Regions from separate parts of the Arthrobacter sp. B0316-5-4 genome, predicted to be linked through region 4. Evidence: riboswitches for the same ligand, from Rfam matches in the RefSeq annotation. Region 4 holds a riboswitch; each other region holds the start of a gene.
What was found. A riboswitch is a leader RNA that binds a small molecule or an ion and turns the genes downstream of it on or off. The one in region 4 is predicted to bind S-adenosylmethionine.
Positions count from the first base shown of each region.

Region 1: linked by a shared signal. The riboswitch ahead of AC5RU9_RS14750 (hypothetical protein) and the one ahead of AC5RU9_RS01030 (aminotransferase class V-fold PLP-dependent enzyme) in region 4 are both predicted to bind S-adenosylmethionine.
Region 2: linked by a shared signal. The riboswitch ahead of metX (homoserine O-acetyltransferase MetX) and the one ahead of AC5RU9_RS01030 (aminotransferase class V-fold PLP-dependent enzyme) in region 4 are both predicted to bind S-adenosylmethionine.
Region 3: linked by a shared signal. The riboswitch ahead of AC5RU9_RS19600 (DUF1737 domain-containing protein) and the one ahead of AC5RU9_RS01030 (aminotransferase class V-fold PLP-dependent enzyme) in region 4 are both predicted to bind S-adenosylmethionine.

Region 1 is NZ_JBNHFN010000004.1:601,095-606,335, forward strand. Features, by position in the region: gene AC5RU9_RS14740 (helix-turn-helix domain-containing protein) at 1-340, opposite strand, end outside; gene AC5RU9_RS14745 (sodium:solute symporter family protein) at 608-2,149, shown strand; SAM riboswitch class IV at 2,337-2,456, shown strand; gene AC5RU9_RS14750 (hypothetical protein) at 2,473-2,814, shown strand; gene AC5RU9_RS14755 (hypothetical protein) at 2,811-3,002, opposite strand; gene AC5RU9_RS14760 (VIT1/CCC1 transporter family protein) at 3,229-4,401, shown strand; gene AC5RU9_RS14765 (matrixin family metalloprotease) at 4,487-5,241, shown strand, end outside.
Region 2 is NZ_JBNHFN010000004.1:179,301-184,541, reverse strand. Features, by position in the region: gene AC5RU9_RS12935 (CPBP family intramembrane glutamic endopeptidase) at 1-609, shown strand, start outside; gene AC5RU9_RS12930 (VOC family protein) at 692-1,330, opposite strand; gene AC5RU9_RS12925 (bifunctional o-acetylhomoserine/o-acetylserine sulfhydrylase) at 1,535-2,875, shown strand; SAM riboswitch class IV at 3,048-3,164, shown strand; gene metX (homoserine O-acetyltransferase MetX) at 3,179-4,300, shown strand; gene AC5RU9_RS12915 (hypothetical protein) at 4,322-4,756, opposite strand; gene AC5RU9_RS12910 (winged helix DNA-binding domain-containing protein) at 4,824-5,241, opposite strand, start outside.
Region 3 is NZ_JBNHFN010000006.1:275,602-280,842, forward strand. Features, by position in the region: gene AC5RU9_RS19590 (aromatic amino acid ammonia-lyase) at 1-1,265, opposite strand, end outside; gene AC5RU9_RS19595 (NtaA/DmoA family FMN-dependent monooxygenase) at 1,265-2,593, opposite strand; SAM riboswitch class IV at 2,759-2,872, shown strand; gene AC5RU9_RS19600 (DUF1737 domain-containing protein) at 2,886-3,149, shown strand; gene AC5RU9_RS19605 (rhodanese-like domain-containing protein) at 3,146-3,556, shown strand; gene AC5RU9_RS19610 (O-succinylhomoserine sulfhydrylase) at 3,557-4,765, shown strand; gene AC5RU9_RS19615 (hypothetical protein) at 4,776-5,241, shown strand, end outside.
Region 4 is NZ_JBNHFN010000001.1:219,023-224,263, reverse strand. Features, by position in the region: gene AC5RU9_RS01035 (class I SAM-dependent methyltransferase) at 1-696, opposite strand, end outside; gene AC5RU9_RS01030 (aminotransferase class V-fold PLP-dependent enzyme) at 760-2,166, opposite strand; SAM riboswitch class IV at 2,199-2,312, opposite strand; gene hisN (histidinol-phosphatase) at 2,496-3,308, opposite strand; gene rsgA (ribosome small subunit-dependent GTPase A) at 3,363-4,478, opposite strand; gene aroA (3-phosphoshikimate 1-carboxyvinyltransferase) at 4,481-5,241, opposite strand, start outside.

The DNA.
Region 1 (5,241 bases), on a different contig from region 4:
GCAGGATCTGCAGGCGGCGCTCGGAGCGCGCAGTCAACAGGCGTTCCACTATTCCTTGGCCACCCAGGGAGATGCGGGGGCCGTCGTCGCGCTTTGTCAGGTGGGTTTCCGGCGCCGCGAACAAATCCCCTACGGAGACGGACAGAACCTGGCACAGGGTGACCAGGGACGCGACCGACGGCGATGTCAGGTCCCGCTCCACACGGCTAAGGAACCCTTTGGTGAGACCTGTAGCATCCGCCACTTGCTCGATGGTGAGGCGCTGCGCTTGCCGGGCTGCGCGGATTCTGGAACCGATGGCAACAGGAACGTTGCTTGGTTCAACGGGGAGAGCCTTCATTCACGAACCTTTCAGGCCTGTCATGTGGCCCTGTCATTGGAGCAATAGTAGCCGGATCGCGCAAAACAGTAGCCAGAAACGACGGAAGCATGTCGTAAGCATCTTGACTGTTACTCCGATCACAACATATCCTCAGAGGCAACAAGTGTTGTCTGTGAGGCATACAACACCTCCCCCAATCTCCAATCGTCAGCACGGAGACTTCGACCCTTCGCAGGAGTATCGTCGAAATCCCCAACCTCCGTGCATCAGCTCCAAGGACCGTTCATGGAATCTTCGGCTATTAACATCGCAATCGTGGTGGTGTACCTGCTCGCCATGCTGGCGTTCGGCTGGTGGGGCAAGTCCCGCACCAAGAACAACAGCGACTTCCTGGTGGCCGGCCGCCGCCTTGGCCCCTTCCTTTACACAGGCACCATGGCCGCGGTGGTCCTCGGTGGCGCATCCACCGTCGGCGGCGTCGGCCTGGGCTACAAATTCGGCATTTCCGGCATGTGGCTGGTCGTTGCCATCGGCGCCGGTGTGCTGCTGCTCAGCCTGCTCTTCGCCGGCACCATCCAACGCCTGAAGATCTACACCGTCTCCCAGATGCTCAGCCTCCGCTACGGCAGCAAGGCCACCCAGACGTCCGGAATCGTGATGCTCGCGTACACGCTGATGCTGTGCGCTACATCTACCGGTGCCTACGCCACCATCTTCGTTGTGCTCTTCGACTGGGAACGCTGGATGGCAATCGCTGTTGGCGGCGCAATCGTGCTGGTCTACTCAACCATCGGTGGCATGTGGTCCATCACCCTGGCCGACCAGGTGCAGTTCATCATCAAGACTGTGGGCATCTTCTTCCTGATGCTTCCGTTCGTCATGAACGCTGCCGGCGGCATGGACGGCATCCGTGGGCGCCTCGAAGACAGCTTCTTCCAGATCGACGGCATCGGCACCCAGACGATCATCACGTACTTTGTCGTCTACACCTTGGGCCTCCTGATCGGCCAGGACATCTGGCAGCGCGTCTTCACCGCCAAGACCCCCACCGTTGCACGCTGGGGCGGAGCCACGGCCGGTGTCTACTGCATCCTCTACGGCATCGCCGGCGCCTTCATTGGTCTCGCAGCACGCGTGGCACTGCCGGATATCGACGTCGCAAACCTCGGTAAGGACGTTGTGTACGCCGAGGTGGCAACCCACATCCTCCCCGTCGGCATCGGTGGCCTGGTGATGGCCGCGGCTGTCGCCGCCATGATGTCCACCGCCTCCGGCGCGCTGATCGCCGCCGCAACGGTTGCCCGCGCCGACGTCGTCCCGTTCGTGGCCAGCTGGTTCGGCAAGACCATCAACACCGATGACACGGAAAACCCCGAGCACGACGTCAAGGCCAACCGTTACTGGGTCCTGGGCCTGGGCATCGTTGCGGTCCTGATCTCCATGGCCGCGCAGGACGTGGTGGTAGCCCTCACCATCGCCTACGACATCCTGGTAGGTGGCCTCTTGGTCGCCATCCTCGGCGGCCTTGTCTGGAAGCGCGGAACAGGCATCGCGGCTGCATGGTCCATGGCAGTTGGCTCCGTGCTGACACTGGCCCTGCTGATCATGTTCGCAACCGGAGTCATCCCGAGCGAGGACGGCGTCTACGCCAACGAACCCATCTACTACGGCCTCGCCGCCTCGTTCGTCGCTTACGTGGTCATTTCGCTCCTCACGCCGCGCACTGACCCCGCAGTCCGGGCCGCCTGGGACAAGCGAGTGGCTGGCGCGATCTCCGACGAACTGCCGATCGAAGCACACCCGGTCAGCTCCAACAGGGCCAACTAACCCGAACGCGCAGGACAAAAGAAACAAAGCAACGCCCGACGGCGGCGCTCCCCTTGTCGGGGAGCGTCGCCGTTGTTGTGTCCCCGGCAGGTACACGTTGTGGGGCCTGCTCTGCAGACTTAGACCCCACCAAACCCTGCGGAGCAGGCCCAACAACGAGGGCGCGCGTGCGGTAGGGTGGTGCCAGCTTCAAGAGATGTGGTGCCAAGCTCCGACTGGCCACACACCAACCCCATGTTCACGGGTGGTTCGGATGAGGAAGCGGCCCGCCCCGGACCAAAGACAACCGAGCGGGCAAGAGCACTCCCCCAAGGAGACGTACCTTGCCGTACCAAGCCGACAGCAGCCAAGCCTTCAACCCGCAGGCACCCGGCGCCCAAACCCCCTCAGCCCAAACAACCGGTACCCCCGCCGAAGCCGCAGCCGGCACGGTCGCGGTGATACCCGCCGTCGACCTCTTCCTGGGGACCGTCACCCTTCTGGCCGGGGCGAAGAGCGTGACATTGCTGCACCCCGATCCACAGGTGATTGCCCGCGCGCTTGCGCAGGCCGTCCGCCCTACCCAATGGTGCGCAGCGTCAGGGACGCTGACGGTGACCGTTGCCGCCGTCGGGAAGCCAAGGGGGCTGGCGAGGCACTTCACCTTTCCGGAGCAGCCTGCCTAATCCTCTGCGTCTTCCTCCCGGAAGTCGTCGGTTTCATCAATCGGGACCACCCGTTCGTCATCCTCCGGTGCGTCCACTTCCTCCACCCAGGCTTCGTCCACTTCCTGGTCTTCTGCGTAGTCGTAGGCCGGGTCGGACTCCACGGTTGCCCGCTCCGGGTAGTTGGCGTGTGATTCGGTGGTGTTCATGATGCAACCTCCGTCCCATGGGCCGCGAACGGCCCGATGACCTCGTGCGGGAGACCCCGCCCCTGTCATTCCATCTGAGCACCGGCCCACGGACCGGTCAAGGGGCGGAAATTAAGGTGCACCGAACATTCCGGTTGAGGAATACCAGCCAAAAAACCCCGGGAATAAGCGGTAGTGTGGGGCGTGCAATGGGGCCGCAACTACCCCACCCAGCACAGGAGAAAAAGTGCAACAGCACCAGGAATCCCACGGTTCGTCGAGCCCCGCTCCGGACCCCATCCACGAAACCGAAGCCCCCCAAAACGCCGGAGCGCCGCAAACCGCACCGACGTCCTCGGACATCCGGCGTTGGCGTCAATACCTGGCAGACGAACGGGCCGAAGCCGCCGTCTACCGGGAACTCGCCCAACGCCGGGACGGCGAAGAACGCCAGATCCTCCTGGCCTTGGCCGAGGCCGAAGGCAGGCACGAAGCCCACTGGCTCAAGCTCCTTGGGGAGCACGCAGGAATGCCCAAGGCGGCGTCCGGCCGCAGCCAGTTCCTGGGTTTCCTGGCCCGCAACTTCGGCTCGGTGTTCGTGCTCGCGTTGGCGCAGCGGGCCGAAGGCCGCTCCCCATACGGCACCGAGCCCGCCGCGACACCTGCCATGGTGGCAGATGAGCAGATCCATGAAGAAGTAGTCCGCGGGCTTGCCACCCGTGGCCGGAACAGGTTGTCCGGCACCTTCCGCGCCGCAGTCTTCGGCGCCAACGACGGCCTGGTCAGCAACCTCTCCCTGGTCATGGGCATGGCCGCCACCGGAGTGCCCAGCCCCGTGGTGCTGATGAGTGGCGTAGCAGGATTGCTGGCCGGAGCCCTCTCCATGGGCGCCGGCGAATACGTCTCGGTGCGGTCGCAACGGGAATTGCTCAACGCCACCCTCCCGACACAGGCCACGCTCACCGCTGCGCCGTCCCTGGATATTGAGCACAACGAACTGGTCCTGGTGTACCTGGCCCGGGGGATGACCCAGGAAGCCGCCGAGCACCGCGCTGCCGAACGCATGGGGTTGTTCAGCTGCGATTGCGATCCCAGCCTCTCCCTGCAACCCGAAAAGCCGGCAGCGGACGAGCACGAATCCGTAGGCTCAGCCTGGGGCGCAGCGTTGTCCAGCTTCTGCTTCTTCGCTTCGGGTGCCATCATTCCCATCCTGCCGTTCCTCTTTGGCATGACCGGTGTGGCTGCCCTGATGGTGGCCGGTGTGCTGGTGGGCATCGCGCTGTTGGCGACCGGCGCCGTCGTCGGCCTGCTTTCCGGAACGTCGCCGCTGAGCCGCGGCCTGCGGCAGCTTGCGATCGGCCTCGGAGCGGCTGCCGCCACCTATGGACTGGGATTGCTCTTCGGCGCAGCGATCGTCTGAGTTTGGACGGCTCAGTCCGCAGCCCGTACTGTTGGTTCGTCCTCCGCGCTGCCCCGCGTGACCAGGGCGTGAGGAATGGAGAACCGTGGACCCGGAGCGGGAAGAAGTACGTGCGCCCAGGCACCGGCGCACAGGAACGGCCCTGCGTGTTCTCCGCGGTGTCCTCCTGGCCGCCGTCGCGGCGGTCATTGCCGTCCTGGTCAGCGGTTTCCTGCACGGCGACCCCCGCATAACAGCACTCTTTCCTGGGGCGGGCGTGCCTGGCACACCGCAGCAAGGGAGCCAGGGGCAAGGGAAGGCCGCCCACCCTGTCGACGCGCCGCCGCCGGGACTTGAGGAAGCAGACGCACCGCTGGCCTCGCCCCCGGCACCGGGAACCACCAACGATTCGTACAAGTTCCTGGCCACCAACGACGACGGCACTCCCGTTGGGTACTCGCCTTGCCGCCCACTGCATTACGTCGTCAACAACGCCACCGCACCGGAAGGATCCGACGCGCTGCTGACAACCGCGATTGCGAACATTTCCGCAGCGTCGGGCATCCAGTTCGTCAACGACGGCACCACCGACGAACTGCCTGTTGAGCGCCGAGAGCCCTACCAACCCGCCAAATACGGCGACCGGTGGGCTCCGCTCCTGATTTCCTGGACGACGCCGGAGGTTGCACCGGCCCTGGCCGACAAAGTGATCGGCACTGGCGGCAGCACCATGTACTCCCTCAATAACGGCCCCAAAAGCTACATCACCGGCAGCCTCGAGCTGGACACCCCGCAGGTGACAGAGCTGATGGCCAGTGGCGGCGCGGACTATGTCCTGGCGGTCATGCAACACGAGCTGGG
Region 2 (5,241 bases), on a different contig from region 4:
GAATACTTCGACCTCACGTACCAGTTGCTGGACATCGTGTTCGCCCTGGTGCCCGTGGCCCTGGTGTTCTACTTCCTGTCCACGCAGGTCCAGGCAAACCGGAACGGCGACAACGGATCGGCGTTCGCCCGGCTGGGGTTCAATTTCGCCCGACCGGGCAAGGACCTGCTCCACGGCCTGGGACTGGCAGCAGCCATCGGCATCCCATCATTGGGCCTTTACGCGGCCGGCAGGGCCCTGGGCATCACGACGGCGATCGTGCCCAGTGGCCTGGACGCGTACTGGTGGACGGTCCCCGTGCTGATCCTGTCCGCGATCCGGCACGGGATCGTGGAGGAAGTGATTGTGGTGGGGTACCTGATGGACCGCTTCGGTAAATTCGGGTGGAGCACCCCAGTGGCCATCGGTGTCAGTGCAGTACTGCGGGGGAGTTACCACCTGTACCAAGGCTTTGGGCCATTCATTGGCAACGTCGTGATGGGCTTGGTCTTTGCCTGGATCTACACCAAAACCAAGCGGGTGATGCCCCTGGTGATAGCCCACGCGTTGCTGGACATCGTGGCTTTCGTTGGTTTCAGCCTGTTCGGGAAGGCAGTGGGCCTGGGGTAGGCGGCCCTTAAAAATATCCGGCCGCCATCGGTGGGTGACGTCATTGGCACCCGCTGATGGCGGCCGAAGCTTTGTGGAACGGTCAGATGGTGACGGCTCCGGAGGCTGTTTCGAAAGTAACAGCCATGATTCCCGGAGTACCCCGCGGTGCGATCCACTGGACTGCTACATCCTCCAGCGGCTTTTCCACCGGTTCGCCCAACCACTCGGTCACGCGTTCCGCCGAGCCCGCAATGGTGAGGCTGGACATCTTCACGTCACTCTCGTAGACCTTTGAAGGATGCAGGGTAGGGTCGCCCTCCCACTTGAGGAGGTAGGGCACCTGGGGATCGGCGATCAGGCCAAGAATTCCGATCTGCTGCCACACCAGTTCGCGGCCGTCGGGGAACTTCCGGTTGCCGGGTACGGCCGCGCGGCCAAGGCGCTCTTCGAAGGGGGCGAGGTCGTCAACGGCGACGCACCAGCCCATCCAGCCACCACCGGCAGCCGAGCGTGCACGGACTGCCTGGCCAAAGGGGGCTTTATCGGAAGCCGGGTGGTCCAGGACCTCCACAACCTCCAGGTACTTGTTATCCGCGAGGGGAATGATCATATTCCGGGTGCCGAAGCGCGGGTGCACTCCGCCCCGGACTGCGTCCACTCCCAATGCCGCGGAAATTCGTTCGGTAGTGGCCAGAAGGCCATCTCGTTCACAGGCGTAAGAGACGTGATCCATGCGCATGGCATCATCTTGGCACTTTGTGATCGGTGTCTCAGCTAAGCCATGCCTAACTAACATGGGATGTTACTGGCAGGGGTGCGGCAGCGTCACAAACGTACGCAGTGGGACCGAATCATTCCGCCAGCGTCACAAAGCTGTCCAAGGCCCGCAGGGTGTTCCTAGACTGGCCCCAGTTCACACCACTCCATACATTCGCTTGAACCCATGTGCCACGAACAGGAGAACTCCATGTCCCAAGGATGGTCTTTCGAAACCCGCCAGATCCACGCAGGCCAGGAGCCTGACGCCGCTACGGGAGCGCGCTCGCTGCCGATCTACCAGACCACGTCCTTCGTGTTCCCCAGTGCCGAGAGCGCAGCCAACCGCTTCGCGCTGGCCGAGCTCGCACCGATCTACACCCGAATCGGCAATCCCACGCAGGACGCAGTGGAGCAGCGGGTCGCCAGCCTTGAAGGTGGCCTCGGAGCACTCCTGCTCAGCTCCGGGCAAGCGGCGGAGACCTTCGCCATCCTGAACATCGCGGAGGCCGGCGACCACATTGTGGCTAGCCCAAGCCTGTACGGCGGTACCTACAACCTGCTCGCGCACACGCTGAAGAAGTTCGGCATTTCGGTCACCTTCGTGGCGGACCCGGACAACCTTGACCAGTGGCGTGACGCCGTGCAGCCGAACACCAAGCTCCTCTTCGGTGAAGTCGTCTCCAACCCGCGCCAGGACGTGCTGGACATCGAAGGTATCGCAGGGGTTGCGCACCAGGCCGGTGTGCCCCTGATCGTCGACAACACGCTGTCCACGCCCTACCTGATCCGTCCCATCGAATGGGGCGCCGACATCGTGGTGCACTCCGCCACCAAATACCTCGGCGGACACGGCTCGGCAATTGCCGGGGTGATCGTCGACTCAGGCAACTTCGACTTCGGCAAGGACCCTGAACGCTTCCCGGGCTTCAACACCCCCGATCCCAGCTACAACGGCCTGGTCTATGCCCGCGACCTCGGCAAGGACGGTGCGCTCGGCGCAAACCTCTCCTACATCCTCAAGGCCCGTGTCCAGTTGCTCCGGGACCTGGGCTCCGCCGTCGCGCCTTTCAACGCCTTCCTGATCGCCCAGGGCCTGGAGACCTTGAGCCTGCGCGTGGAACGCCACGTCGCCAACGCCACCAAGGTGGCCGAGTGGCTTGAAGCCCACGACGACGTCGAATCGGTCGCCTACGCAGGACTGCCGTCCAGTCCGTGGTACCAGCGCGGCAAGAAGTACGGCCCCAACGGCACCGGCGCCATCGTCGCATTCAACATCAAGGGTGGCGTTGAGGCCGGCAAGCGCTTTGTGGACGGGCTGGAGCTTCACTCCCACGTGGCCAATATCGGCGACGTCCGTTCGCTGGTCATCCACCCCGCCTCCACCACGCACAGCCAGTTGACCGCCGAGCAGCAGGAGGTTGCCGGCGTCAATCCGGGCCTGGTGCGCCTGTCCGTGGGCATCGAGCACGTGGACGACATCATCGCCGACCTTGAAGCGGGCTTCCGGGCAGCCAAGGGCGCCTAGCGAGCTGCCGGATCTCATCTCCACCAACATTTTGGAGCACCGCCCCGCGCCGCAGGATATTCGCAGGGCGGTGCTACAAAGTGCTCATTCTCGAAGGATGTGACCCCAAACCGTCACAGTGGTGTCATATTCTTCGCCAGATCGGCCCTGTTTTTCCTACACTCTTCCTATAGGTCACGAGTGCCAGCATGTAGCCCCGGCTTGCTGGCCGGCAACCCTCCTCCGCGGTGGGGTGCCCCGGGTGAAGACCTGGCCCGTTCGCGCGCAAGGCGACGGGCAAGCGCGAGGATAGGTGTCAAAGGAATGACCATCACTGCAACAGCCGTACCCACATCCGAAGAAGCAGACGGCACGGTCAAGTACGTCAGCATCGGTTCGCTCGAACTCGAGGGAGGTGGATTCCTCCCGGACGTCGTCCTGGCTTATGAAACGTGGGGGCGGCTCAACGCGGATGCCTCCAACGCCGTGCTCATCGAGCATGCGCTCACGGGCAGCACGCATGTGGCACGCGGGGCGACCGACGAGGAAGGGTGGTGGGAGCAACTCGTTGGACCTGGCGGCACCATCGATACCACCAGGTATTTCGTGGTCTCCATCAACATCGTGGGCGGCTGTTACGGGAGCACGGGCCCGTCCTCCGAAGCGCCTGACGGCAAACCCTGGGGATCGCGTTTCCCCCTGATCACCCTGCGCGACAGCACTGAGGCTGAAGCGAGGCTCGCGGACGCCCTGGGAATCAAGGCGTGGCATGCCGTACTCGGCGGTTCCATGGGAGGTGCCAGGGCCCTGGAATGGGCTGTGACGTTTCCCGGGCGCGTGAAACGATGCGCCGTGATCTCGGTGGGTGCGTACAGCACGGCCGAACAGATCGCGTTCGCACAGGCCCAAACACTCGCCATCCGGCAGGACCCGAACTTCAACAATGGCGACTACTACGGTGGCGCAGCCCCTGAAGACGGCCTGGCATTGGCCCGCCGGATCGCGCATATCACTTACCGCTCGGCCCTGGAACTGGATTACCGTTTCGGACGGGAGCCGCAGCACCAGGAGACGCCACTTGCTGCCGCCGTGCTCGCGGAGCGGGGCCGCTACCAAGTGGAGAGCTACCTTGACCACCAAGGGAACAAGCTCGTCCGACGCTTCGACGCGAACAGCTACGTCGCCATCACCGAAGCGCTGATGTCCCACGACGTGACCAGGGGCCGCGGCTCACTCGAAGACGCGCTGTCCCGGACCACGGCAGAGTTCTTCGTAGCGGCGGTGGACAGCGACAGGCTCTACTTCCCCGCGCAGTCGCGGGAACTAGCGGCCGCGCTTCCGGGGGACGTGCCGGTCCACGTCATCGAAGCACCGATTGGCCATGACGGCTTCCTGACCGAAATCGGCCAACTGTCGGCACAGCTCCGGCAGGCGTTCTTCTCGTAAGCCACAGCGTGGAGCGCTTGCTCAGCCATTCATGATGTCGCCGCGCTGCTTCATATAGTCCTCCATGGCGATCTCGCCGTTGCTGAACTTCGCGTCAAGCTCGGCCAGCTTCCGCGCCCGGTAGCCCTGCGGCTCCGAAACGTTGGCGGCGGGAGTTTGGATGGGGGATGAAGGGCTCGACGGCGGAGCCGCCTGCGGTGCCGGATCAGCCGGGCGGATGTCGGCTGGGTCAGTGGGGTATCCGGGGTAGTCCTGGCCCGGGTAGTTCGGGGCAGGGTAGTTGCGGGGAGGGTACCCCTGCTGCGGGTATCCGGGGCCGGGAAGATTCTGCGGTGGGTAGCCCGGGCCGGGGAAGTTGTTGTCCTGGAGCCGGCGGGCGCGCGAGCGGTTGTACATGCGGATTCCGAGCGGAATCAGCCACGAGCAGACGATGATCCAGAAGATCAGATTGTTCAAAGTGCAGGCCTCCTAGGTCTCCTCCCAGCTTAGACCCGATAAATCACGCCAGTTTTGGTCTGCTGAATCACACCAGTTTGGTCTGGAGGCCAACGAAACTCCCGTAACGGTGCACCTCGGCGTCCAGTGCGATGTCTTCATCCGGGGTCGTGGGCCGGTTCATCCTGATGTCGAGTTCGCAGACGCCGTTGGTGAATGCGTGCCGCCACCACCCTGCCAGGCGCCCGTCCACCAGGACAACGTGCAGCGGGCTGTTGTCCTCGGGGAAGTGCGGTGCCGTTCCGCCGAGATAGTGCCGGGACTGGGAGTAGCCCATCACGTACTCGTCGTAGCACTGGATGAGGTCCACCCGGGGGAGTGCCTCGTGCTGGGCCAGCCCGGACAGCGCTTCGACATCTTCGGATGCGAGGTGAAATTCCAGGCCATCGAAAGAAACCGAGTCAAGCGTCCCGGGGGAGACCTCGTGGGCAACGGTCAGACCCAGC
Region 3 (5,241 bases), on a different contig from region 4:
GGTGCTCCAAGGGTTGCCGGCGCTGCCAGGAATTTGAGTTCAGCCAGGAGCCCCGCGGCGGAGTACCACAGCAGTCCCGGCAGTTCTTCATGTGCAAGGCCCGACTCGTCGGTGGCTGCGGCGAGGTGCTTGGCCCGGATGGCGCGTTGCGGCGGGTACAACTTGGCGATGCGCCGCTCGCTGGAAATGCCCACATGGGCCAAAGCGAGCCGCAACACTTCGAAGGACAGCGCCAACTGCGTGGGCTGGAAATTCCCGCCGGACACCACCAGCCCGGACCCGACGTCCACCAGCGGGTTGTCACCGCGACCGTTCAGTTCCACCTCCAGCGCCTTGCCCAGGTCCGAAACCAGGGACCGGAATGCCCCGTGCGTCTGCGGTGCGGCGCGGAAGGAGAGAGCGTCCTGAACCGAAACCCCAGGCCGAACATCCTCCAGCCAGCCGCCGCCCAAAAGGCGTCGAACAGCAGCGGCCGAGTCCCGCTGGCCGTCCACCGCCTTGGCTGCCTGGATCGCCGGCGAAAACGGGCTGAGGTTCCCACCGCCGTCGTACCTTGCGATTGCCTCAAGCGAGAGGGAAAGCGCGACGTCGGCAAGTTCGGCTACGTGCCGCAACCGCAGGAGGATCAGGGCGCCGACGCCCACGGAGTAGGAGTTGGCGCTCACCAGTGACAGGGCTTCGCCGGCTGCGAGGGTGAGGGGCTGCAGCCCGGCGTCGGCGAGCGCTTTGGCCCCCGGAACCAAGGCGCCGTCGGCATCGAACGCTTCACCTTCGCCAAGGGCGACAGCAGCGACGGCGGCGAGTTGGGTGAGGTCCGATGAGCCCACTGAGCCTTCGGCCGGGATAGCGGGGTGGACGCCGCGATTCAGGAGTTCGGCATAGAAGCGGGCCGTGTCGGGGCGAACTCCGGAGCCACCACGGCTGAATCCGACGAGCCGGGCCAGGATGACGGCACGGGCGGCGGCGCGGTCCAGATATGGGCCCACACCACTGTTGTGGTACCGGACAACCTGCACCTGGTAACTGAGGATCGACTTGTCCTCCACAACCGTGTCCCGACCGGATCCCAGCAGCGTGTTGAGTCCGTAGACCCTCTGGCCGGAAGAGGCAGCCTCCTCCAGGATCTCGCGGGAGCGTCCAAGCAAAGTCAACGCATCATGGTTGAGTTTCACGTGAAACGAGGCATCGCTGGCCGCCAGAGCCACGCGTTCCGCCCGTATTGGGGCCGTTCCTATCACCAGGGTTCTTGGATCATCGGAGGCCATCAGAAGTCCAGGAGGTTCTGCCGGAATCCACCGTTGCCATAGCTCTTCCTCAACAGCCCCCGTCGGCGCAGCTCCGGGGTGAGCTTGTCCAGCACCCCATGCACCGTAACCGGATCCACGAAGCCGGAGAAGAGGAACCCATCTCCGCCCACGGCAGAGCCGGTTTCTTCGAGGTAGTCGGCGATTTCGCCCGAAGTACCGATGATTGAGTCGCCTGCCCCGCCACTACGGGCCTGCAGGATCTGGCGAAGCGTGGAACCTGGCGGCGCTGCTTTGGCGAAATGCTCCAGGGTGCCCTGGTTGCTGTTGGTGCTCAGCTCGGGCAGTGGTTCATCGAGGTCGAACTGCTTGAAGTCGATCACGGAGAGGTATGAGATGGAGTTGAGCTGGCTGTCGATATCGCGTTGGGTGAGCTCACGCCTCTGGGCGCGCAGTTCCTCGGCTTCCGCAGCGGAACCGACCACCGTGGGCTTGAGGACAAACAGTACCTTCACGTCATCGGGGTTCCTGCCGGCCTTCGCAGCCTCAGCACGGATGGAGTCCCGGTACGCCTTCATCCCGTCCACGCCTCGTGCCAAGGCGATCGCTACATCGGCATGCCCGCCAGCGAAGGCCTTGCCGCGGGGTGAAGCCCCCGCCTGAACCAAAACGGGTTCCTCCGGCAGGGGCGCCGTGTTCAGCGGGCCACGGACCTTGAAGAAGTCGCCCTCATGGTTGATCGGGTGCACCTTTGTATGGTCCGCGAATACCCCGGCGGAAACGTCCTCAAGCACGGCGCCAGGTTCCCAGCTCCGCCAAAGCCGCCTCACGACGTCGACGAATTCTTCCGCCTTCTCATACCGCAAGTCGTGCTCAATCTGCTGATCCAGCCCGTAGTTCTGGGCGGCGAGGTCGCTGCCCGACGTCACCACGTTCCAGCCCAGCTGGCCCTCGGAGAAGTGCTGCAACGTGGCCAGCAGCCTGGCGGCAGTGAAGGGCGGATAGAAAGAGGCGCTGACGGTAGGCACGATCCCCAGGTGCTCTGTGGCGGAGAGGAGGTATGGGACCAACGCCAATGGGTCGTGCTTCGGCGCGAAGGACGCGTGAGCAAGCGAGACCTCCGCCGTACCGCCATACGTGTCCGGAACGGTGAGCGAGTCCTCAATGATGAACAGGTCAAGCCCGGACCGCTCGAAGGCGCGCACGGCCTCTTGGTACAGGGCGGGTTTCTTCCAGTCATAACCCAGGCTGTAGCCGGGAGTCCCCCAGCCCTGGACTCCGAATCCGTGGCCCACGAACCATCCAAAATGCAGCATGGGCTTGAGTGTAGAACTGCTCTGTCCGTTCACCGCGACCTGATTTCTTGCGAAGTTACAGGGGGACGTACTGCGTCAATTATGCTCCCGGGGCGTCATAAATGGGCCCTGCCACAGCACCCTCCGGTTACGCAACATGACGGCGGGCAACCCCCCGCCACATGCAGCCCGGGCGCCCTGAATGCTACGTTTTTCTTGAGTAATGAGTACCAGCGCGAAGCCCTGACTTGCTGGTCGGCAACCCTCTCTCCGGCGGGGTGCCTCAGGTGACTACTCGGCGTATCGGACAGATTCGAACTGCAAGCGTGACTGAGGAGCACCAGCGATGCCTGAACCCACTGAAGAAAAACTTTCCTACCGCCTGATCACAGGCCCAGACACCCGCGATTTCTGCGAGCGGATCAGCTCCGCACTCGCCGAGGGCTATGTGCTCCATGGCAGCCCGGCAGCCACCTTTAACGGCACGGACGTCATCGTCGCCCAGGCAATTGTGCTACCCGCGGCGATCGCCAACGCAGACGCCGCCGTGGCCGACGCCGTCGACCAGCTTGAAAACGACGACGACGAAGCATTCGAGGGGCACGCATGAGCTACGCAGGTGACCTGACCCCGCAGGACGCGTGGGCCAAACTTGAAGCGGGCGCCATCCTGGTGGATGTCCGCACCGAGGGTGAATGGGCCCACATCGGCATCCCGGACACCAAAGCCACGGAAAACGATCCCCTGTTCATCCAGTGGAACCTCGCCGGCGGCATCCCCAACTCACGCTTCATCGAGGACCTGCGGCAACAGGCGCCCGAAGACGACGGCGTGGAACTGGTGTTCCTGTGCCGCTCAGGCCAGCGCTCCATTTCCGCGGCCATCGCAGCAACCCAGGCAGGCTTCACCGCATACAACGTCCTTGAGGGCTTTGAAGGCGAACCCGACCGCTACGGCGAGCGCACTGTGAATGGCTGGAAAAACCGTGGCCTACCGACGAACCTGGGGACCGACTAAGTGACTTTCAATCCCGACGCCGCTGGCTGGAACCCTGACACCCAGGCTGTCCGTGGCGGTCTTGACCGTACCAACTTCCAGGAAACGTCCGAACCCGTTTTCCTGAACTCCGGCTTTGTCTACGAATCCGCTGCCGCTGCCGAACGCGCCTTCACCGGCGAGGACGAACGATTCGTCTACTCCCGCTACGGCAACCCCTCCGTGGCCACCTTCCAGGAGCGGCTACGCCTGCTCGAAGGAACCGAGGCGTGCTTTGCGACGGCGTCCGGAATGTCCGCGGTCTTCACCGCCCTGGGTGCCCTGCTGGCTGCCGGCGACCGCGTGGTCGCTGCCCGCTCCCTGTTTGGATCCTGCTTCGTGATCCTCAACGAAATCCTGCCGCGCTGGGGCGTGGAGACGGTATTCGTCGATGGACCCGATCTGGAGCAGTGGCGTGAGGCCCTGTCCGAGCCCACCACGGCCGTGTTTTTCGAGTCCCCGTCGAACCCCATGCAGGAGATCGTCGACGTCGCCGCCGTCAGCGAACTGGCGCATGCCGCAGGGGCGACCGTCGTCGTCGACAATGTCTTTGCCACTCCCCTGCTGCAGCGCTGCGGTGAGCTGGGCGCCGACGTGATCGTGTACTCCGGCACCAAGCACATCGACGGCCAGGGTCGCGTCCTGGGCGGCGCCATCCTTGGAACCAAGGAATTCATCGACGGCCCGGTCAAGCAGCTCATGCGGCACACCGGACCTTCGCTATCCGCGTTCAACGCCTGGGTACTGACAAAGGGCTTGGAAACCATGGGGCTGCGGGTGAACCACAGCTCCGCGTCGGCTTTGAAGATCGCGGAGTGGCTCGAGCAGCAGCCCGCCATCAGCTGGGTCAAGTACCCGCTGCTGAAATCGCACCCGCAGTACGAGCTCGCTGCGAAGCAGATGAAAGCCGGCGGCACTGTGCTGACATTCGAGCTTTCGCCGTCAGCCGGGCGTTCGGCCAAGGAAGCTGCTTTCGCGCTGCTCGACGGACTCCGCGTCATCGACATCTCCAACAACCTGGGCGATTCCAAGTCCCTCATCACCCACCCGGCCACCACGACGCACCGGGCCATGGGTCCGGAAGGCCGGGCGGCAATTGGCCTCTCGGATGGAGTGGTTCGCTTGTCCGTGGGCCTGGAAGACGTGGACGATCTCATCCTGGATCTGGAGAAGGCCCTCAAACAGGTCTAGCCTTGCTGCCATGAGCGGGACTTACCCTTACCGCCGTGCCGGAGCGGTTATCGTTGCCGGCACGGTGGTGTGGTTCGTGGGAGTCTCACCGGTCAGCCGCGTATACATCACCCCGGACGCAGCGGAACGGCTGCGGATGCTCCAGGCCGGTCGACGCGGCTGGGTGGTGGGACAGCACCTGACTGCAGCCGGAACCGTCGCCGTGCCGGTGGGTTTCGCCGCGTTCGCTGGTGCTGTTCCGGGCACCGATAAAGAACGCGGGAAGTCGAAGAAGTGGGCCGTTGCCGCTGCGGCCGCGCTGCTGGCCGGCGCCCCGTTCTTTGTTTACAGCATCTCGCTCCGCGCTTCTAATCTGGAGCGCTTCGCTGCCCGGCGCGGATCGAATGCGCCGTTCCTGTTGTATTCCGCGCTGCATGTTGTGGCGCTGGGGGCGTTGGGTGGGAGCCTGCTTTCCTCGCCCGCCAAGCGCTGGATCG
Region 4 (5,241 bases):
GCGGAGGTAGTAACTGCGTGACTTCGCCAGCTCCATGATGTCCTCCGGGGTCAGGGGATCCTCCCATGACGTCAGGTGGCGCTCCAGGCCACGGAACTCCGGGCCGATGACTGGCCGGAATCCCGGTTTGTGGACGTCCCCTGCATGCATGATCCGGGACAGCCGGTGCACCCATGGAATGGACGTATCCAACTGGTTCCAAATCAGGCCAAGCGTTCCACCGGGCCTGAGGATCCGTGCGATTTCCGTGCTGGCGGGGAGGGGATCGCACCAGTGCCAGGCCTGGGCAACGCTGACGACGTCGAATGCTGAGTCCGTCAGCCCTGTTGCCTCGGCTGTTCCCACCAGTGCGTTGACCTGCGGGTAGCTTTTGCGAAGTTGTTCCAGCATGTCCCGGGAAGGATCGACGGCGGCAACCTCCAGGTCCCGCTGGAGGAGGAGGGAGGTGAACTTGCCGGTACCCGCACCGATGTCGGCCGCTGTCCGGGCTCCGTGCGGCAGAATCCACTCCAAGGAGTCCATGGGGTATCCGGGGCGCACGCGGTCATAGTGCTCCCCGCCGTCCTGGAAGCTTTGGCCGAGTTCGTGCCTGCGGGTGGCGTGGAGCTTGGGACCCCTCGGTCCTGCTGGTCCGGGAATGCCTGCCGTACTGTTTGCGGCTCCCGGGGACGGCGTGGACACGCGGAGCTCCTTCATAGGGTTGCCAAAAGTTACCCTACGAATTTACCGCAGCCGTGGAACCCCTTGGTGCGCGGATTCCTAGTCCACAGTGCAGGGCGCTGCGCCAGCTGTGCCCGGAGTGTTGGGCGCCCATTCGGGGTAGCTGCGGTGGTCGTTCGCGGGCACCCAGCGGCCTTCGTCCACCACGTAGTCCCAGCCAAGTCCGTTGCGCTTGAGTTCTTCGATGCCTGCCAGCAACCTGGTGGCGTCCTCCAACCGGGAGCCGACGCCGAAGCTTGCCCGCAGCGAACCTGAAGGGAGCCCCAGGCGCTTAAGCAGCGGGTGGGCGCAGAAACGGCCGTCCCGAAGGCCGACGCCGTGCTCCGCCGCGAGGTAGGCGGCGACCAAACCGGCGTCGAACCCTTCCACGGAGAAGTTGACCACGCCGATCGTGTCGACGGAATCGGTGAAGATTTTGTGGACCGAGACGCCTTCGATCGCTTCCAGGCCTTTAACCAGGTAGGAACGGATGGCCGCCTCGTGGGCATGCCATTCCTGCTCGTCCAGGCCGGCCAGGACCTGGGTGGCACGTGCCAGGGTGGCCGCTCCCAGGACGTTGGGAGAACCGCCCTCATGGCGGGCCGGGCCGGTAGCCCAGCTGACCGAATCCAACCGGGCTTCACGGACGGCTCCGCCGCCAGCCAGGTGGGGGACCCCGGCGTCGAGCCAGTCAGGGCGCCCCACAACGACTCCCGCGCCGAACGGAGCGTAGAGCTTGTGACCCGAGAACACGACATAATCGACGTCCGCTTCGGCGATGTTGATGCGGCGGTGCGGTGCAAGCTGCGCGGCGTCCACCACGATCCGTGCGCCGAATTCGTGGGCCAGGGAGGCGAGTTGGACGATGGGGAGGATTTCACCGGTGACGTTCGAGGCGCCGGTGACCGCCAGCAGGCTCACGCCGCCTTGGGCGAGTTCGCTGCGGAGTTTGTCCAAGGTAGCGGCAAGTGTAGGGGCGGCGACGACGCTTCGGTGGGGCACACCTTGCCAGGGCAGCAGGTTGGCGTGGTGTTCGATGTCCAGGTACAGGACCTCGCCCGCTGCCTGGCCATCAACCACGGGAAGGCATCCGGCCAGCAAGTTCAGGGAGTCCGTAGTGTTTCTGGTGAAAATCACGGAATCATCAGCCCGCCCGCCAACGAATTCACGCACGATGTTCCGTGAATTCTCGTAGACGGATGTGCTGATTTGCGACGCGAAACCCGCACCGCGGTGGACACTGGCGTAGTAAGGCAGTACTTCGTTGAGGTACGCCGAAACAATGGTCAGGGCCGGTGCTGATGCGCCGTAGTCAAGGTTGGCGTAACGGACGTGGCCGCCCTGGATCAGGGGGGCCTGCAACTCCGCGCCGGTAACAGCGGCCAGCGGCCGTGCTGCTGATACGGGTGCCGTGGTTGCCTCGGCAAAAGACGGAATGGTGTTGGCGTTCAACGTAACGGTGCTCATGGGACCTCACTCAAGAGGGACCCCCACAGGGGGATCCGCGCTTGCCGTATCCGTTCCGGACCGGCCGGGTCGTCACCCGGGGCACCCCACCGCGAATGGAGGGTTGCCGGCCAGCAAACCGGGGTTTAGCGCTGGCACTCGTGACCTGTAAAAAAGGTTAGAGCATACGATCCGGCCCCTCCAAAGCCTGTTGGCTTTGTTAAGCGCATTGTTACGTTGGCGGAAAAGTCGCTGTTTAGGCGAAGAAAAAACGGCGGACGGCTCCAAAAGGAGCCATCCGCCGTCGAAAGTTTCGTCAGGGTCCAGACTGTGCGGGAGCCACGCTCAGCTTAGAGCAGGTCGTCCAGTCCGGGGTTCAGCCGTTTGAGGACTTCCGAATGCAGGATGGAGTTCGTGGCCAACGCGTTGCCACCGAACGGGCCGTCCTCACCTTCCAGCGACGTGAAGCGTCCACCGGCTTCAGTGACGATGGGCACCAGGGCTGCCATATCGTAGAGATTCAGCTCAGGTTCGCATGCGATGTCCACGGCGCCCTCGGCGACCAGGCAGTAGGACCAAAAATCCCCGTAAGCGCGCGTACGCCAGATGTCCTCGGTGAGTCCCATGAATTCATCCAGGTTGCCGCGCTCCTTCCACCCGGACAGGCTCGAATAGGACATTGAGGCGTCGGCCAACCGGGAGACGTTGGAAACTTTCAGGCGTGTGGCAGAGGCGAGCGAGCGGCCCATGTACGCACCCATGTCCTTGGCTGCCCACCACCGTTTGCCCAATGCGGGGGCGCTCACTACGCCCACCACAGGTTCGCCTTCATCGACCAGCGCGATCAACGTTGCCCATACCGGAACGCCGCGAACGAAGTTCTTGGTGCCATCAATGGGGTCGATGATCCAACGACGCGAGCCGTGCCCGCTGCTGCCGAACTCCTCGCCCAGGACGGCGTCGCGGGGCCGGGAACGGGACAACTGGCCGCGAATCGCTTCCTCGGCGGCCTTGTCCGCATCCGTGACGGGTGTGAGGTCCGGCTTGGTTTCGATCTGCAGATCCAGCGCCTTGAAGCGATCCATGGTCTGGGCATCTACTGAGTCGGCGAGGACGTGGGCGAGGCGCAGGTCATCGTTGTAGGTGGAAACGGGATGGGTCATGCCACCAAACTATCCTGAATCAATCGCTGCAGTGGGGACGTGAAGCCGCAACGATCAGTTGACGGTCCCCAATTCCTTGGCCTCTTTTGCTTCAAGCCTGGGATCAGCACCGAGCAAGCGACGCAGCGAGGCAAGGCGGGCAACGCCTGACGGCCCGGCATGCCTATCGTTTACCCACGCGTCCAGGCCGCAGTTGATGGCAGTGGCGTCATGCTTGCAGCCGCGTTCGCAGGCTTCCGTGCCGGGCTCCAGGTCGGGGAAGGAACGCAGTATCCGGTCCGGATCCACGTGGGCCAAACCGAAGGAGCGGATACCGGGCGTATCGATGATCCAGCTTCCCGAGGGGGCGTCGTCGAGTTTAAGCGCCAGCGCCGACGACGAGGTGTGCCTGCCGCGGCCCGTCACGGCGTTCACGCCGCCGGTGGCGCGCTCGGCTCCCGTGAGCGCGTTGACCATGGTGGACTTGCCCACGCCTGAATGGCCGAGCATCACAGTTACTTTTCCGCCAAGGTGGGAGCGGAGCTGCGCGACGGCGTCCCGGTCCAGCCTGGCGGACAAGCCGTCGTCGGAGCGGGCGTCAATACCGCCGGCCTCTGAGTCGGCTGTCCGGCTGATGATCACGGGGAAGTCCAGGCTGAGGTAGTTCGCAAGCAATTCCGCCGGGTCCTTGACGTCCGCCTTGGTGATGAGCAGCAACGGCTCGATACCGGCGTCGTACGCTGCCACCAGGGCGCGGTCGATGAAGCCGGTCCGCGGTTCGGGGTTTGCCGCCGCCACAACCACCACGAGTTGATCGGCGTTGGCCACTACGACGCGTTCAATCGGATCGGTATCGTCAGCGCTGCGGCGCAGGAGCGTCCTGCGTTCCTCCACGCGGACCAGGCGGGCAAGGGTATCCGGGGATCCGGAGACGTCGCCCACCAAGGCGACGAAGTCACCCGGGACCACGGGATTACGCCGCAATTCACGGGCCCGTGCCGCGATGACCAGGCGCTCGTTGTCGGAGTCTTCCCCCACAATTGCCCTGTACCGGCCCCGGTCTACGGTGATGATGCGGCCAATGACGGCGTCATCGTGGCTTGGGCGGTCTTTGGTCCTGGGCCGTGACCCTTTTTTGTTGGGACGGATACGGACGTCGGACTCATCCCAGGAGCGTGCGTCGCGGGCCATGGTCAGTTGCCGGCCTCTTCCGCGCCGGCAGATTCGAGCATCCGCACCCACATGTCCGGGAATTCCGGCATGGTCTTCGAGGTGGTGGCGATGTCTTCCACCTTGACGCCTTCGACGGCGAGGCCAAGGATCGCTCCCGCTGTGGCCATGCGGTGGTCTGCATAGCTGTGCACTACGCCGGCATGCAGGGCGGCTGGCCGGATAACCAGGCCGTCGGCCGTTTCCTCAGCGTCACCGCCCAGCCTGTTGATCTCAGCCACCAAGGCGGCGAGCCGGTCAGTTTCGTGGCCACGAAGGTGGGCGATGCCAGTGAGCCGCGAGGGGCTGGCCGCCAGTGCGCAAAGCGCGGCAACGGTGGGTGCGAGTTCGCTGGTCTCGTCGAACTCCGCGCCCTTGATCTCTTGCCCGCCGGTAACTGTGAGGGTCCCGTCCTGAAGACTGACCTCCGCACCCATTGTGGCGAGGATGCTCCGCCACATGTCGCCTACCTGGGTGGTGCCGGATGGCCAATTGGGAATGCTGACGGTTCCCTTGGTAGCCAACGCGGCTGCCAGGAAGGGGCCGGCGTTGGAAAGGTCCTGCTCAATCCGCTGGTCGAAGGCGTTGATGGGGCCAGGGGAGACCCGCCAATGGTTGGGCACCGAATCGTCCACGGAGACCCCTACGCTGCGGAGGGTGGCCACGGTCATTGAGATGTGGTCGAGGCTCGGAACAGGCTTGCCGACGTGCTCCAGGTGAAGACCCTCGGTGAATCGAGCACCCA